Regions from separate parts of the Amycolatopsis sp. NPDC033938 genome, predicted to be linked through region 3. Evidence: predicted binding sites of a transcription regulator. Region 3 holds the regulator's gene; each other region holds the start of a gene.

Region 1 (4,866 bases), on a different contig from region 3:
GACGGCAGGTCCTCCGGCGTCAGCTGGCCCGGGTGTGGCTCCAGCCGCGGCGTTGCAGGTCCGCGCTGGTCAGCGCCACGGGCCTGCCCCGGTGGTCGGTACCCATCCAGCGGGTGTGCCCGGCGGAACTCTCGAGGACGTACGGGCGGCCGCCGCACCAGACGACGGTGCACGGTGCCGTGGGGGGCAGCTCCGCGCTCGCCGGTGCGGTGGCCTCGAATGACGCGGGATCGTTCTGTTCGTCGGTCTTCATCGCTCTCACGGTTTCGGGTGACGGGGACTGGGACACGCCGGAGCGCTTACTTGTCTTTTCGGCAGAACAGGGGCGGGCGTTAACGGTCCGGCCCGGGATTCGTCCGATCGGTTCGCGACGACAGCGGTGTGTTGTCGCGCCGTGAACGGCATGTTAATTGTCCATAGTGGACAGTTAACCGGCGGTCCTCGCGTACCGCCGCGCCGACGGCGCGATAACCTGCCGCGCATCGAACGTGGCTCAATGCCACGACATCGGGTCCGGCCGGGCCAGAATGGGCCTGCCACGACCGGCCGACGAAAGGATCGCCTTGCCCGTCTCGACGACCACGGGATCGTGGCGGCGCCTGATCGCGGTCTGCGTCGCCGCCGGAACCCTCGCCGCCTGTTCGGGCGAAGGCCCGCCACCGCCTGTCACCTCCACACCGGCTCTCCCGGCGGCCACGTCGCCTTCGAGCCCGTCCAGCGCCTCGGTGCCGCCGATCCCTTCGCAGACCGCGCCGGCTCCGTCTGCTGCCCCGAATCCCGCCCCCAAGCCGAAACCCGCTGAACCGGTACAGGGTTCGTGCGGCACGGTCACCGCGGCGAGCGGGCTGACCCTGCAGGTACTCAACGGGCCGGGGGTCTCGTGCGCGGACGCGACCGGGATCGTCGGCTCGTTCCACAAGAGGATCGCCGGACGCCAGTCCGCCGGCTCGGACGAACCGGTCAGCGAGACCGTCGACGGCTGGCTGTGCGTTTCCGGCGCACCCGCCGCGCAAGGCGGCACCAGTTGCAGCAAGGGCGAGCAGAACGTGTTCGCCGCCGTCGTCCCCGTCGAATGAACCATCCCCGAAAAGAAGGGCCCATGAAAAGCCTCTCCGTACTCCCCGCAGCGGTCGCCGTCATCCTGCTGAGCGGCTGCGGGGCCGACCCTGCCCCCTCGGCCGCGCCCGCGCCGTCCTCCCCCGCTCCCGCCGCCGACCAGGCACTCGCCGCGACGCCATGCGGTGAGATCACCGGGTTCCAGGGCGCGAAGAACAAGGTCGTCGCCCGCGGGAAGACCGAATGCGCCGAAGCGACACAGGTGCTCACGGACTACTTCGCCAAGTTGACGCCCGCCGAAGCCAACTCGCCGCAGGGGCCCGGCCCGGTGGTGATCGGCGCGTGGACGTGCGGGAGCGGGCCGAACGATCCGGTGACGAGTTGCTCGACCGAGGACGAGCGGCAGATCGAAGCGACCCGCTCCTGAGCCTCAGGCACTTCCGGCCGGCCAGGGGTGAGCCACGACTGCCTGTCCACAAAGGACACTTTCGTGACAAGGGCGTCGTGAGTGGCGATTCGGGTCGGCGCGAGGACCGGCGCGGCTTTCCTTTCGGGCTACAGCGTCAACCACGCTTCGCGGTCGCGTTCCCCGACAAGGAGATAGGCCGGCCGGTAGCCGGGCGGGACCACGAAACAGACCAGCCCCGAGGTGCCGTCGAAAGTGCCCGGAGCGCCCGCGCAGCCATCGACGCGCCGCGGTTCGCCGTGCGCGTCGGCGGACAGCTTCAGCGTGGTGTCGCCCAGCCCGGCCGCCTCGACCCGAAGCGCGAGCACCCGGAAGTCGCTCAACCACGCGGCGGCTCCTTCAGGCGGCTCCGGCACGATGCCGGTCACGCGCAGGGACAGTCCCCCGGCAACGACGGTCCCTCCTCGTCCGACCGCCGGCGGATCCCCGGCCTCACGACCGTACTTCCACAGATCCAGGACCGGACGTCCCGTCGCGTGATACGCCGTCCTGCCGAAGCCGACCGGTGTCAGCACGGCGAACGCGGCCAAGGCGGCACCGGCCAGGAGTACCGGGATCGCCCGGGGTGTCCCCAGTCGCGACGACAGCGGCCGGCGTAGCCGCCACACGGCCACGACGCCGAACGCCAGGAGCAGGCCGCCCAGTGCCATCGCCACGGTCTTCTCCCAGGGGTGATGGGCTCCCACCTCGGCGGTCGCGCCGCGCACGGACAGCACCCGGTCCGTCAGCGAGGAAAGGCGGGCGACCACGGGCTCCCCGCGGCGGAATTCCCCATTCACCGGTAGTTCGATCACGCGACGGTCTTCGGTGATCGCCCGGACCTCATAGGTGGTGTGCGGGCCGTTCTGTCCTTCCGTGATCGTGAAGTCCGACTCGCTGACCACCGCGCGCACGACGTGGGTCCCGCCCAGCCCCTCGGCGGCCCATCGGCCGACGAAGGCCGCGAGCAACCCCAGCACGATCCCGAGCACGGCCAAGCCCGCCACAGCCCGGGTCCGCTGCTCACTGTCTCGGGACTTTTCCTGGAATATCACCGATCACCCCCGCACGGTCGCTCGAGGGTAGGCATCGGCCAGAACAGCCGGGCACAGGATTTATGCCGACAAGATCTTCTTCGGGCCTCTTGTCACACCGAGTAAGAGTCGTCTAGACTCAAACTATGCTCACCAGGGACGAAGCCGTGATGGCGATCGAGAACGCGGCCGAAGCGACGGCCCTGTTCGACACCGACCCGCGGCTCGCTCACCGTCACTACCGCGCACTCGCCGCCGCGCTTCACCCCGACCGGAATCCCGGCGACTCACGCGCCCACGAGGCGTCCGCGACCCTCAATCGCCTTTATGACGAGTGGAAACGCGGCCGCGGCCAGACGGTCACCACGGCGACGTCGGCCTACCCGCTCACCCGTCCGCACGCGGTGGGCAGTATCGCGACCACGTACCGCACCACCGGACCGCATCTGGTCAAACTCGTCCGCGACCCGGCGCTGAACCCACTGATCCACGCCGAGTGGACGGCGTTGCGCACACTCGACGCCTTCACTGAGCGTCACCGATGGCTGCGCCCCTACTATCCGCGGCTGCTCGACACCTCGGGTCCGGTGGCGCGGGGCGAGCGGGCGTTCAGCGTCTTCGAGCCACTCGTCGACGGGTTCCTCACTCTCGCCGACGTGGGGAAAGCCTTCCCGGACGGTCTCGACGGCCGCGACTACGCCTGGATGCACCGGCGTCTCCTGCGCGCCGTGGCGGGAGCGCACCGGGCGGGCGTCGTCCATGGCCATCTGACCGCGGACAACGTGCTGGTCCATCCCGGCAGGCACGGCATCGTCCTGATCGGCTGGTCCTTCGCCGTCGAAGACGGTGCGCTCCCGCTGGCGGTGGACAACTCCGCCGACTATCCACCCGAAGTCCACAAAGGACTGCCGATGACCCCGGCCACCGACGTGCACATGCTCCACCGGCTGATGCTTTCCCTGCTGGCACCCGGAGAAACCCGCCAACGCGAGTTCGCCAGGTGGTGCACCCAGGAAGCCCCCGGACAACGGCCCGACGCCGTCGATCTGCTCGACGAATACGACGACCTGATCGGCGAGCTGTACGGCCCCCGCACCTTCCGACCCTTCACCATCCCCGAGACAGGAGCCTGACCATGGGACACGGACACTGGGACGACAACGCCTACGCCGCCGCGAAAACCTTCCGCGCGGCCAAGGGCGAGGACGATTTCGGCTACACCGCCGGCCTCCGCTCGAAGCCCGCGAAAGAGTGGAAGGTCGCGCCCGCGCTCGATCCGCTGAACGCCGTCCGGGAATGCCGGGATTCGGCCGAGCACGCCGATTCGACGCCGATCGCGGTGCTGTTCGACGTCACCGGCTCGATGCGCCGGGTACCGCGGGTCATGCAGGGAAAGCTCGGCAAACTGCACGGATTGCTGAAGCGCCGCGGCTATCTGGCCGATCCGCAGGTCCTGTTCGGCGCGATCGGCGACGCGGACAGCGACCGGGTGCCGTTGCAGGTCGGGCAGTTCGAGTCGGACAACCGGATGGACGAGCAGCTGCGCACGATCTTCCTCGAAGGCGGTGGCGGCGGGCAGAAGAGCGAATCCTACGAACTGGCCGCCTATTTCATGGCACGGCACGTGGTCACCGACGCGTGGCGGAAACGCGGCCGCAAGGGCTACCTGTTCCTCATCGGCGACGAGCTGAACAAGCCCGCGCTGGAGGCACGCCATCTCCGCCGGGTGATCGGTGACGACGTGCGGGAGGACATCGATCCCGCGTCGGTGTACCGGGAGCTCGCCCGCAAGTGGCATGTCTACTTCGTGCTGCCGAACCAGTCTTCGTACTACAACGACCCGGAGATCGGCGAACACTGGAGCGGCCTGCTCGGCCAGAACTTCCTCAAACTCGACGACCCCGGCGCGGTGTGCGAGCTGATCGCGGCCACCATCGGGGTGGAGGAGCAGGTCGTCGACGTCGACCGGGCGCTCGCCGATCTCGCGGACATCGGTTCGGCCGCCGAAAGCGCGGCGGTCGGCAAGGCACTGGCGAGGCTCGGAAGCCGGACGGTCGTCACCTCGGCGGTGCCCGAGCCCGGCGGTCCGGACCACGTGGTGCTGCGATGAGTCTCCTGGACGGGCACGTGGTGGTGGTCGGGCTCGGTTTCGGCGACGAAGGCAAGGGAGCCGTGGTCGACGCGCTCTGCGCCGACCGGCCCACCACCGCCGTCGTCCGGTTCAACGGCGGCGCGCAAGCCGCGCACAACGTCGTCGAGAGCGGACGGCACCACACGTTCAGCCAGTTCGGGGCGGGCACCTTCGCGGACGTGCCCACCCATCTGTCGCGC
Region 2 (4,866 bases), 910 kb from region 3:
CGCGGAGCTGTACGGGCGCGCGCTGGGCATGGTGCGGGTGCAGTTCCCCGACGAGACTTCGTGGATCGGCGACCGGGTCGCGGCGGACCGCGTCGGCTATCTGTCGTCGCTGGCGGTGGCCGAGCCGGCGCGGTCGAGCGGGGTGGGGTCCGCCCTCGCCGCGCACGCGCACCAGGTTTTCGACGAATGCGGGACCGAAGCCGTGCTGCTGCACCACGCGCTGGCCAATCCGCGCTCGACTCCGTTCTGGTACGCGCAGGGCTACCGGCCGCTCTGGACCTACTGGCAGCGTCGGCCCGCCGTGCGCTGATCCCGATACGCTGATCTTCGAGGATCAGGGGGTTCATGGTGACCAGCGACGATGACGCGGCGCCGGTGGCGCCGGCCGGTGTCGACACCGAAAAGCCGTCCGCGGCGAGGATCTACGACTGGTTTCTCGGCGGCACCCACAACTGGGCGGTCGACCGTGAGTTCGCCCGCGCGCTGGAACGGCAGTGGCGATGGGTCAAACCGGGTGCGCGGCACAACCGCGAGTTCATGAACCGTGTCGTGCGCGCCGCGCTGGACGCGGGCATCCGGCAGTTCATCGATCTGGGCTCCGGTGTCCCGACCGCCGGGAACGTGCACGAGATCGTCCAAGAGGAACTCGAACCGGGCGACACGGCGAAGGTCGTGTACGTCGACTACGAGCCGGTGGCGGTGGCGCACGCGGAACTGATCCTCGAACGACATGAGGCGACCGACTGGGCCGGGATCGTCCATGCGGACATGCGGCGGCCGAAGGACGTCCTGGGGCATCCGGAGACGCGGCGGCTCATCGATTTCGACCAGCCGGTGTGCCTGATGCTGATGGCCGTGCTGCATTTCGCCGGGCCGCATGACGATCCGCCCGCGCTGGTCGCGACCTATCGGAACGCGTTGGCGCCGGGCAGCTGGCTGGGGCTGTCGCATATGAGCTTCGGTGGGCAGACCGGCGAGGACGCCGACGGCCTGCGATGGATGGTCGAGCAGTACCGGAAGACGAGCAACCCGGTGTGGATGCGGGATCGCGAAGAGATCGAGCCGCTCTTCGGGGACTGGCCGCTGCTGGAGCCCGGCGTCGTGCACCTGCCTGACTGGCGGCCGGTGCGGGAGCTGCGACGGGACGAGGAAGGTGCCCGGCCGTTCGCCTGGTGCGGGGTCGCCGCGCACCCGCTTACGTCCGACCTCTGATCCCTCCGCGTCGCCTTTAGCGGGCTAAACGCGCCCCCTGGGGCACAGAGGTCCGAGGGGTGGGCAAGGTGACGCCGGTGGCGAGGGGGCAGGGAGGCCGACGGGCTCGCTGCCCGCGTCTCATGGCCGGGGGGCGAGCCGCTGACCGCAAGCCCGGAACTCCACGCCACCCAAAGATCCGACCTCCCGGGGCGTCGCGTCGCCTTTAGCGGGCTAAACGCGCCGCCCTTGGGGGCAGAGGTCTGAGGGGTGGGTGATCGCTGACGGCGAACGTCAGGGGGAAACAAACGGGTCGATCGGAGAGTTGAGCTAGTCAGACTCAACTAACCGAGGAGTGCACAGATGACCGACAACCGCCTCCTGCCCGTCCTCCCGCTCGATGACGACGTCGTGCTGCCGGGCATGATCGTCCCGCTCGACCTCACCGACACGGAGACGCGGGCCGCGGTGGAGTCCGCCCAGGCCAACACGCCTGCCCAGGCTTCCTTCCCGGGGATCCGCTCCAGCGCCGCCACCAAGGCCGAGGTGCTGATCGTCCCCCGCGTCCACGGCGAGTACGCCGAACTCGGCACCATCGCGACCGTCGAGCGCATCGGCCGCGTACCCGGCGGCAAGACCGCGGTGCTGCTGCGCGGCACCCGCCGCGCCACGGTCGGCCGCATCGCCGACGGCCCAGGCGCCGCCCGCTGGGTCCACGCCGAAGTCGCCACCGAGACCACCGACGACAACTCCGCGAAGCTCGCGTCCGAGTACAAGAGCGTCGTCCTCGCGATCCTCCAGCAGCGCGGCGGCTGGCAGATGATCGACGCCGTCCAGGAGGTCGAGGACCCGTCCGCGCTCGCCGACCTCGCGGGCAACTCCTCGTACCTGAACACCGACCAGAAGCTCGAACTGCTCTCCGCCCTCGACGTTTCGGCACGGCTCGAAAAGGCCCTCGAATGGAGCCGCGAGCAGCTGGCCGAACTCGAGGTCACCGACACCATCCGCAAGGACGTCCAGGAGGGTATGGAGAAGCAGCAGAAGGAGTTCCTGCTGCGCCGCCAGCTCGAAGCGATCCGCAAGGAGCTGGGCGAACTCGACGGCACCGCGGGCGACGACGATTACCGCGCCCGCGTCGAGGCCGCCGAACTGCCGGACGCGGTCAAGAAGGCCGCACTGTCCGAAGTGGACAAACTGGAGCGGACGTCGGAGCAGTCCCCCGAGGGCGGCTGGATCCGCACGTGGCTGGACACCGTCCTCGAACTGCCGTGGAACGAGCGCACCACCGACGTCCACGACATCGCCGCCGCGCGCGACATCCTCGACGCCGATCACGCCGGTCTCGACGACGTGAAGGAACGCATCATCGAGTACCTGGCCGTGCGCAAGCGTCGCGCGGAGTCCGGTCTCGGGCCGGTCGGCGGACGCCGTTCGGGTGCCGTGCTCGCGCTCGCCGGTCCTCCCGGGGTCGGCAAGACCTCGCTCGGCGAGTCCGTGGCGAAGGCGATGGGCCGCAAGTTCGTCCGGGTCGCGCTCGGCGGCATCCGCGACGAGGCCGAGATCCGCGGGCACCGCCGCACCTACGTCGGCGCGCTGCCCGGCCGGATCGTCCGCGCCATCAAGGAAGCGGGCTCGATGAACCCGGTCGTGCTGCTCGACGAGATCGACAAGGTCGGCGCCGACTACCGCGGCGACCCGACGGCGGCGCTGCTGGAGGTGCTGGACCCGGAGCAGAACCACACGTTCCGCGACCACTACCTGGAGGTCGAACTCGACCTGTCCGACGTCGTGTTCCTCGCGACGGCGAACGCGCTCGAGACCATCCCCGGCCCGCTGCTGGACCGGATGGAGCTGGTCACCCTCGACGGCTACACCGAGCACGAGAAGGTCACCATCGCCCGCGACCACCTGCTTCCCCGCGAGCTGGACCGCGCCGGCCTCGGCAAGGAAGACGTCAAGCTGACCGACGACGCCTTCAGCCGCATCGCCGCCGAGTACACGCGGGAGGCCGGGGTGCGTAACGCGAACCGGACCATCGCGAAGGTGCTGCGGAAGGTGGCGACCAAGGTCGCGCTGGACGAGGTCGAGTTGCCGCTGACCATCGACGCCGACGGGCTCGAGACCTACCTCGGCCGTCCGCGGCATCTGCCGGAGTCGTCGCTGCCCGCGTCGACCCAGCGCACGTCGACCCCCGGCGTGGCGACCGGCCTCGCGGTGACCGGCGCCGGTGGTGACGTCCTCTACATCGAGGCGTCGCTGGCGGATCCGGAGTCCGGCGCCACCGGGCTGCAGCTGACCGGCCAGCTGGGCGAGGTGATGAAGGAGTCCGTGCAGATCGCGTTGTCGTACCTGCGTTCGCACGGCGCCGAGCTGGAACTGCCGGTCGGCGACCTGAAGGAGCGCGGCATCCACGTCCACGTCCCGGCGGGCGCGGTACCCAAGGACGGGCCGAGCGCCGGGATCACGATGACGACCGCGCTGGCGTCCCTGCTTTCCGGCCGGGTCGTGAAGTCGGACGTGGCGATGACCGGTGAGGTGTCGCTGACCGGGCGGGTGCTGCCGATCGGCGGGGTCAAGCAGAAGCTGCTGGCCGCGCACCGGGCCGGGATGAAGACGGTGATCATCCCGCAGCGCAACGAGCCGGATCTCGACGACGTCCCGGCCGAAGTGCTGGCACAGCTGGACGTCCACGCCGTGGCGAACGTCCGTGACGTGCTGGACATCGCGCTGACCCTGGCGTCCACGCCGGTCGCTCAGGCGGCGTAAACGGCACGAAGCCGAAAGCCCCGGATCCGCGAAGGATCCGGGGCTTTCGGCTGTTCAGGGGTGAAGGACGACCTTGATGGCCCCGGCGGCCCGATCGCCCGCCACGCGGAAGGCCTCCGCGGCGTCTTCGAGCGGGAAGCGGTGGGTGATCACCGTCCGTGCGATCTCGGGGTTGCCGGCGAGCAGCGCCGCGGCCTCTTCGGTGTCGCGGACGCCGTCGTGCCTGCTGTAGGCGATGGAGTGCACGTAGGTGAGTTCCTTGACCAGACTGACGATGCCCGGGATCGGAGCCGTGTGCTGGTAGACCCCCAGCAGCACGACGCGACCGCCAGGGCGGGCGAGTTCGGCGCACCGGGCGAGGCCCGCCTCGCTGCCCGCGGCGTCGATCACGACGTCGTAGGTGCCTGTGACCGAACCGGCTTCCAGGCGTTCCGCCGCGGTCCTCTGGTGCTCGTGGCGCGCCTCGACATCGACGTCGAAGCCGCGTTGCCGGGCCGTCGCCGCGGCCAGCAGCCCGACGCTGCCGCCGCCGACGATCGCGACCCGCTCCCCCTTTTCGAGTGCCGCGACGCGGACACCGTGCCCGGCCACTGACGCCGGTTCGACGAGGCAGGCGTCGCGCACGTCCAGGCCGGCCGGGAGGGGGACGAGCATGTTCTCGGGAATCGTGACCGCGTCGCACATGCCGCCGTCCCGGAAGATGCCGAGCGTTCCGTGGTCAGGGTCGTCACATCTTTGGACGTGGCCTTGGCGGCATTGCTCGCATTCTCCGCAGTAGACCGTGGGTTCGACGGCGTAGGACCGGCCGTCGGCGGCGGTCCCGGCGAATTCGTGGCCGTAGGTGTAGCCCTGCACGCCGTTCGCCGCGAAGCCGACGTCGGTTCCGCAGATGCCGACCGAGGCGACGGC
Region 3 (4,866 bases):
GTGAGTCCATCGAGAAGCTGAACACCGCTTCGCAGGAACTCGGCACCGCGCTCTACGCCAACGCGGCGGGCAACGCCGCCGACGGTGCGGCCGCGGGCGAAGGCGCCACCGGTGCCGCCGGTGCCGGTGCGGGTTCGCAGGCCAAGGCCGACGACGTCGTCGACGCCGAGATCGTCGAAGAGGACGAGAAGGACAAGAAGTGACGGAACGCTACGACGAAACCGAGGGCCGGGGCCCGGACGAACCGGTGGTCGTGCGAGACCGTCGCCGGGTCGATCCGCTGACCGGTGAGATCCGCCAGGCCGCCCCGGCCGCCGATCCGCAAGATGGCCCGAAGCACGCCGCGCCCACCGAGGAGCCCGCGGAACCCACGCCGTCGCCCGCGACCCACGCGGGCCCCGGCCTCGGGGACTCCATTGTGGACGATTCGGTGTCGGTGGCCACCGGTCTGGAGAAGGAGCTGGCGGAACGCACCGCCGACCTCCAGCGTCTCCAGGCGGAGTACGCCAACTACCGCAAGCGCGTCGACCGTGACCGCGAGCAGGTCGTGGCGGGCGCGAAGGCGTCGGTCGTCGGTGACCTGCTCCCGCTGCTCGACGACCTCGAGCGCGCGGAGCAGCACGGCGATCTGACGGGTGCCTTCAAGGCGGTCGGCGAGAAGCTGGTCGCCAGCCTGCAGCGCTCGGGACTCGAGCCGTTCGGCGCCGAGGGCGAAGCCTTCGACCCGAGCGTGCACGAGGCCGTCCAGCACAGCACGTCCCCGGATGTCGCGGGCCCGACGGTCACCACGGTCATGCGCCGCGGTTACCGCTTCGGCGAGCGTGTGCTGCGCGCGGCGCTGGTCGGGGTCACCGACCACGAGCCGGGCGCGGCCCCCGCGGCCGCATCCGCACCGGAGGCGCAGGCCACCCCGGTGGATCCGCCCGTCGGCGGCGAGCTGCCGCTCGACGGCGAGCTCTTCGATGAAAACAACCGCTGATCGGCGAAACGGCGTGAAAGGAGGAGACGTTCGGTGAGTGCACGGGAATGGATCGGTAAGGACTTCTACCGTGAGCTGGGCGTCTCCTCCGACGCCACCCCGGACGAGATCAAGAAGGCCTATCGCAAGCTGGCCAAGGAGAACCACCCCGACGCCAATGCGGGCAACGCGGAAGCGGAGAAGAAGTTCAAGGCGGTCTCCGAGGCCTACGGCGTGCTTTCCGATACGTCCAAGCGCAAGGAGTACGACGAGGCCCGGCGCCTCTTCGGCTCCGGCGGTCCCGGCGGCTTCGGCTTCCCTGGCGGCGGCGGTGGTGCCGGCGGTTTCGACGTCGGCGACATCTTCGGCCAGGCGGGCCAGCAGCAGGGCGGCTTCGGCGGGCTCGGCGACATCCTCGGCGGTCTCTTCGGCCGCCGCGGTGCCGCCGGTGCCACGGCGAACCGGCCGCAGCGCGGTTCGGACGTGGAGACCGACGTCCGGATCGACTTCACCGAGGCGGTCAAGGGCGCGACCCTGCCGCTCCGGTTGTCGAGTCCGGCGACCTGTTCCACCTGCGGCGGGAACGGCGCGAAACCGGGGACCTCCCCGAGGACGTGTTCGACCTGCCAGGGCAGCGGGCTGGTCAGCCGGAGCCAGGGCGCGTTCGCGTTCTCCGAGCCGTGCCGTGACTGCCGTGGCCGGGGCACGATCATCGACGACCCCTGTCCGGAATGCGCGGGCGAGGGCGTCAGCACCCGAACTCGCACGCTGACCGTGCGGATCCCGCCGGGCGTCGCCGACGACCAGCGGATCCGGCTCGCCGGCCAGGGTGAACCGGGCAAGGGTGGCGCGCAGCCGGGCGACCTGTACGTCCGCGTGCACGTCGCGCCGCATGCGGTGTTCGGGCGGCAGAACCTCGACCTGACGATCACCGTGCCGGTGTCCTTCGCGGAACTGGCCCTCGGCGGCACGATCACCGTGCCGACCCTCGAGGGCAAGGTCTCCCTGAAGGTGCCGCAGGGTACGGCGAGTGGCCGCGTGCTTCGCGTGCGTGGCAAGGGAATCGCGAAACGGGACGGCGCGCAGGGCGATCTGCTGGTCACCCTGCAGGCGGCCATTCCGTCCAAATTGGACGACAAGGCCCGTGAGGCACTTGAGGCCTACGCGGAAGCCATGGCCGACCACGATCCGCGACCGGAGATCACCGAACTTCTCGAAGGCAGGTGAGCATGATGTTCGGCGGGCTGCCGCACGGTGCGGACGAAGACACGCCGGTGTTCGTCATCTCGGTGGCGGCGCAGCTTTCCGGGATGCACGCGCAGACCCTCCGGTCCTACGACCGGCAGGGTCTCGTGTCCCCGGGCCGGACCTCCGGCGGCGGACGCCGCTATTCCATGCGGGACATCGCGTTGCTGCGCGAAGTGCAGCGACTGTCCCAAGAGGACGGTGTCAACCTCGCGGGCATCAAGCGGATCATCGAGCTGGAGAACCAGGTCGACGCGTTGCGGAGCCGGATCGCCGAACTGACCGAGGAGCTCACGGCCGCGTACGTCGCCGCCGAGCAGACGGCCGCGGCCGTGCACGCCTCCTACCGCAAGGACCTCGTGCCCATGCGGCAGCAGACGGCACTGGTGGTCTGGAAACCGAAACCTCGCCGCCGCTGACCACGGGAGTTCTACCGGCCGGGGGCCCAGGGTGCGCAGTTGCTGGACCTCACCGGGCTCTTGGTCCGGTCGACTCGGGTGACAGTGGAGGATTCGGGACGTTGGGTGTCCCGGATCTTCCGTTGATCAAGCTTGTGCCCGATCACGACCGGTGGACCGGTTCACGGACTTCCTGCACTTCACCGGCGCGACGGTCTGCACCGCGAACCAGGTTGAAAAGATCCAGAGGACTGAATGCGTTCTACTGGCCGGGGACCAGGGCGCGCAGCTGCTGGACCTCCCCGGTGCGCGAGTCCATGACCCGCTGGGCCAAGGCCTTCGATTCCGGGTTCTTGCCGTCCTTCAATTCGGTCCTCGCGAGCGCGACCCCGTTGTGCTGGTGCGCGACGAGGATGTCCACGAAGTCAAGGGTGAAGTCCCCGCCATCCTTTTTGGACAGTGCTTCGAGCAGGCCCTTGTCCGTGAGCCCGTCGCCACCGTGATGGTGGTGCGCGTTCGGATCCATCGAGCCCGTCTCGGGTTTGCCCCAGGACTTTAGCCAGTTCCGCATGTCGGAGCTCTCGGTCTGCTGCGTCGCCTCGATGGCGGCCGCGAGATCCTTGAGCGGCTGTTGCTGCCCCTGTTTCGTCTGCACCAGCTTGACGATCTCCACGCCCTGGTTGTTGTGGGCGATCATCATCTGCAGGAACATCACGTCGGCGTCGTTGTACTCCGCGGACGCCGGGGCGCCCGTCGCCGACTGGGGAACCGGTGAGATCGGGGCACCGGGGCCGGTGGGTGAGCCATCACCGGTCCCGCAGCCTCCGAGGGCCACGAGACCGGCGACGAGTATCAGACCGAACTTCACTGGCGGGTCCCCTCTACTGCCGGGTCCACAGTGCCGGGGTGTTCGGCGGTTCCCAGCCTTGGATCGCCGTATGCGCCAGCTGGCAGCGGTAGGTCACGCCGCCGTAGGTCACCGTGTCGCCGACCGCGTAGGTCGTCCCGGCCGCCCAGGTGCCACCCGCGGGCGGAGTGGTGGTGCTGGTCGGGGGATTCGACGTGCTCGGCGGGTTGCTGCTGGTCGGCGGGTTGCTCGTCGTCGGCGGGTTCCCGCCGCCGATCTGCAGGTCGATGCAGCTGTAGAAGGCCATCGGCGTGTCCGCGATGTTCCAGATGGCGAGGACCTTCTGGCGGCCGCTGAAACCGCTGAGGTTCACGGTGTGCGACGTCGGGTCCTTCGGCGCGGAGTTGTTCCCGCTGATGTCGGCGATCTTGGTGCCGCCGATGTAGTACTCGTAGTTCGTGGTCCGGTGGTAGGCGGTGAACTTCCAGTTGAAGGTCACGCTGCTGCCGACCGAAGCGGCGGGCCACGACTTCGATTCGTCGTTGAGCTGCGCGAACTGCGGAAGTCCGCCGTTGCAGCTGCGGAGCCCCTTGGGGCCTTCGACGCTCTGCGGTTCGTAGACGATGCTGCCGCACCCGGACACCTTGCCCTGTGCGCAGTTCGCCTGACGGCTGGGTGGGGACAGCACGTAGCCGTGCGCGCTGGCCACCTGCGGGATGGCCACGATGGCGATGGGCGCGAGCACCGCACCGGCGGCGGCTGCCATGAGCTTACGTTTGACGGTCATGCCGGCTCCTGGGATGGAACGACGGTGTTCCCGTGAGGGGGAGCAATGTGGTCTAGACCATAGATCCGCCGGTGACCAACGGTCAATGATTCACTGACCTACTGCTGCGTAGAGCCCAGGTGGAACAGCCGATCGGCCTAATACGAAGGAACCGCCGGGTCAATCCAGGGTGAAGGGGTCGTATTTGATCCGTTCCAGGTCGGTCCCGGTGGCGAGCAGTTTCGCGATCGTCGCGCGGATCATCGACGGTGACCCGGCGACGTAGACGTCACGGTCCTTCCAGTCTCCGCGCTGCGTGACCGCCATGGCCAGCGTGCCGCGGTCGCCGCCGGGGATGGTGCCCTCCTCGGTCACCGGGGTCACCGTGAGCCAAGGGCAGGTGACGGTCAGCCCGCGGAGGTCGTCGAGGGCGTAGAGGTCTTCCGGCCGTCGGCCGCCGAAGAACAGGTGCACCGGCGGGTTGTGGCGCCAGCGGGACATGTCGTCGAGCAGGGCGAGCAGCGGCGCGATCCCGGTACCGCCGCCGATCATCAGCAGCGGACGGCTTTCCGTGTGATGCACCGAAAGCGCGCCGAGCGCGGGGCCGATGCGCCAGACGTCGCCGACCCTGGTGTGGTGGACGATCGCGCGT

Evidence for each region. Region 3 encodes HspR, which represses chaperone genes until heat shock. Its sites were predicted from a motif close to ANNTTGAGTNNNNNNNACTCAANNT; they were not measured.
Region 1: the regulator HspR is predicted to act here: its motif matches at 2,657-2,681, upstream of ACZ5ZX_RS10700 (adenylate cyclase).
Region 2: the regulator HspR is predicted to act here: its motif matches at 1,514-1,538, upstream of lon (endopeptidase La).

What each region holds. Positions count from the first base shown of each region.
Region 1 covers NZ_JBVIRO010000003.1:163,684-168,549, reverse strand. The annotation lists gene ACZ5ZX_RS10720 (hypothetical protein) at 20-253, opposite strand; gene ACZ5ZX_RS10715 (hypothetical protein) at 564-1,076, shown strand; gene ACZ5ZX_RS10710 (hypothetical protein) at 1,100-1,483, shown strand; gene ACZ5ZX_RS10705 (hypothetical protein) at 1,612-2,508, opposite strand; gene ACZ5ZX_RS10700 (adenylate cyclase) at 2,682-3,668, shown strand; gene ACZ5ZX_RS10695 (hypothetical protein) at 3,671-4,645, shown strand; gene ACZ5ZX_RS10690 (adenylosuccinate synthetase) at 4,642-4,866, shown strand, end outside.
Region 2 covers NZ_JBVIRO010000001.1:1,099,372-1,104,237, reverse strand. The annotation lists gene ACZ5ZX_RS05530 (GNAT family N-acetyltransferase) at 1-310, shown strand, start outside; gene ACZ5ZX_RS05525 (SAM-dependent methyltransferase) at 349-1,212, shown strand; gene lon (endopeptidase La) at 1,555-3,957, shown strand; gene ACZ5ZX_RS05515 (zinc-dependent alcohol dehydrogenase) at 4,012-4,866, opposite strand, start outside.
Region 3 covers NZ_JBVIRO010000001.1:190,637-195,502, reverse strand. The annotation lists gene dnaK (molecular chaperone DnaK) at 1-203, shown strand, start outside; gene grpE (nucleotide exchange factor GrpE) at 200-979, shown strand; gene dnaJ (molecular chaperone DnaJ) at 1,013-2,185, shown strand; gene ACZ5ZX_RS00970 (heat shock protein transcriptional repressor HspR) at 2,191-2,622, shown strand; gene ACZ5ZX_RS00965 (DUF305 domain-containing protein) at 2,864-3,469, opposite strand; gene ACZ5ZX_RS00960 (lytic polysaccharide monooxygenase) at 3,483-4,235, opposite strand; gene ACZ5ZX_RS00955 (globin domain-containing protein) at 4,395-4,866, opposite strand, start outside.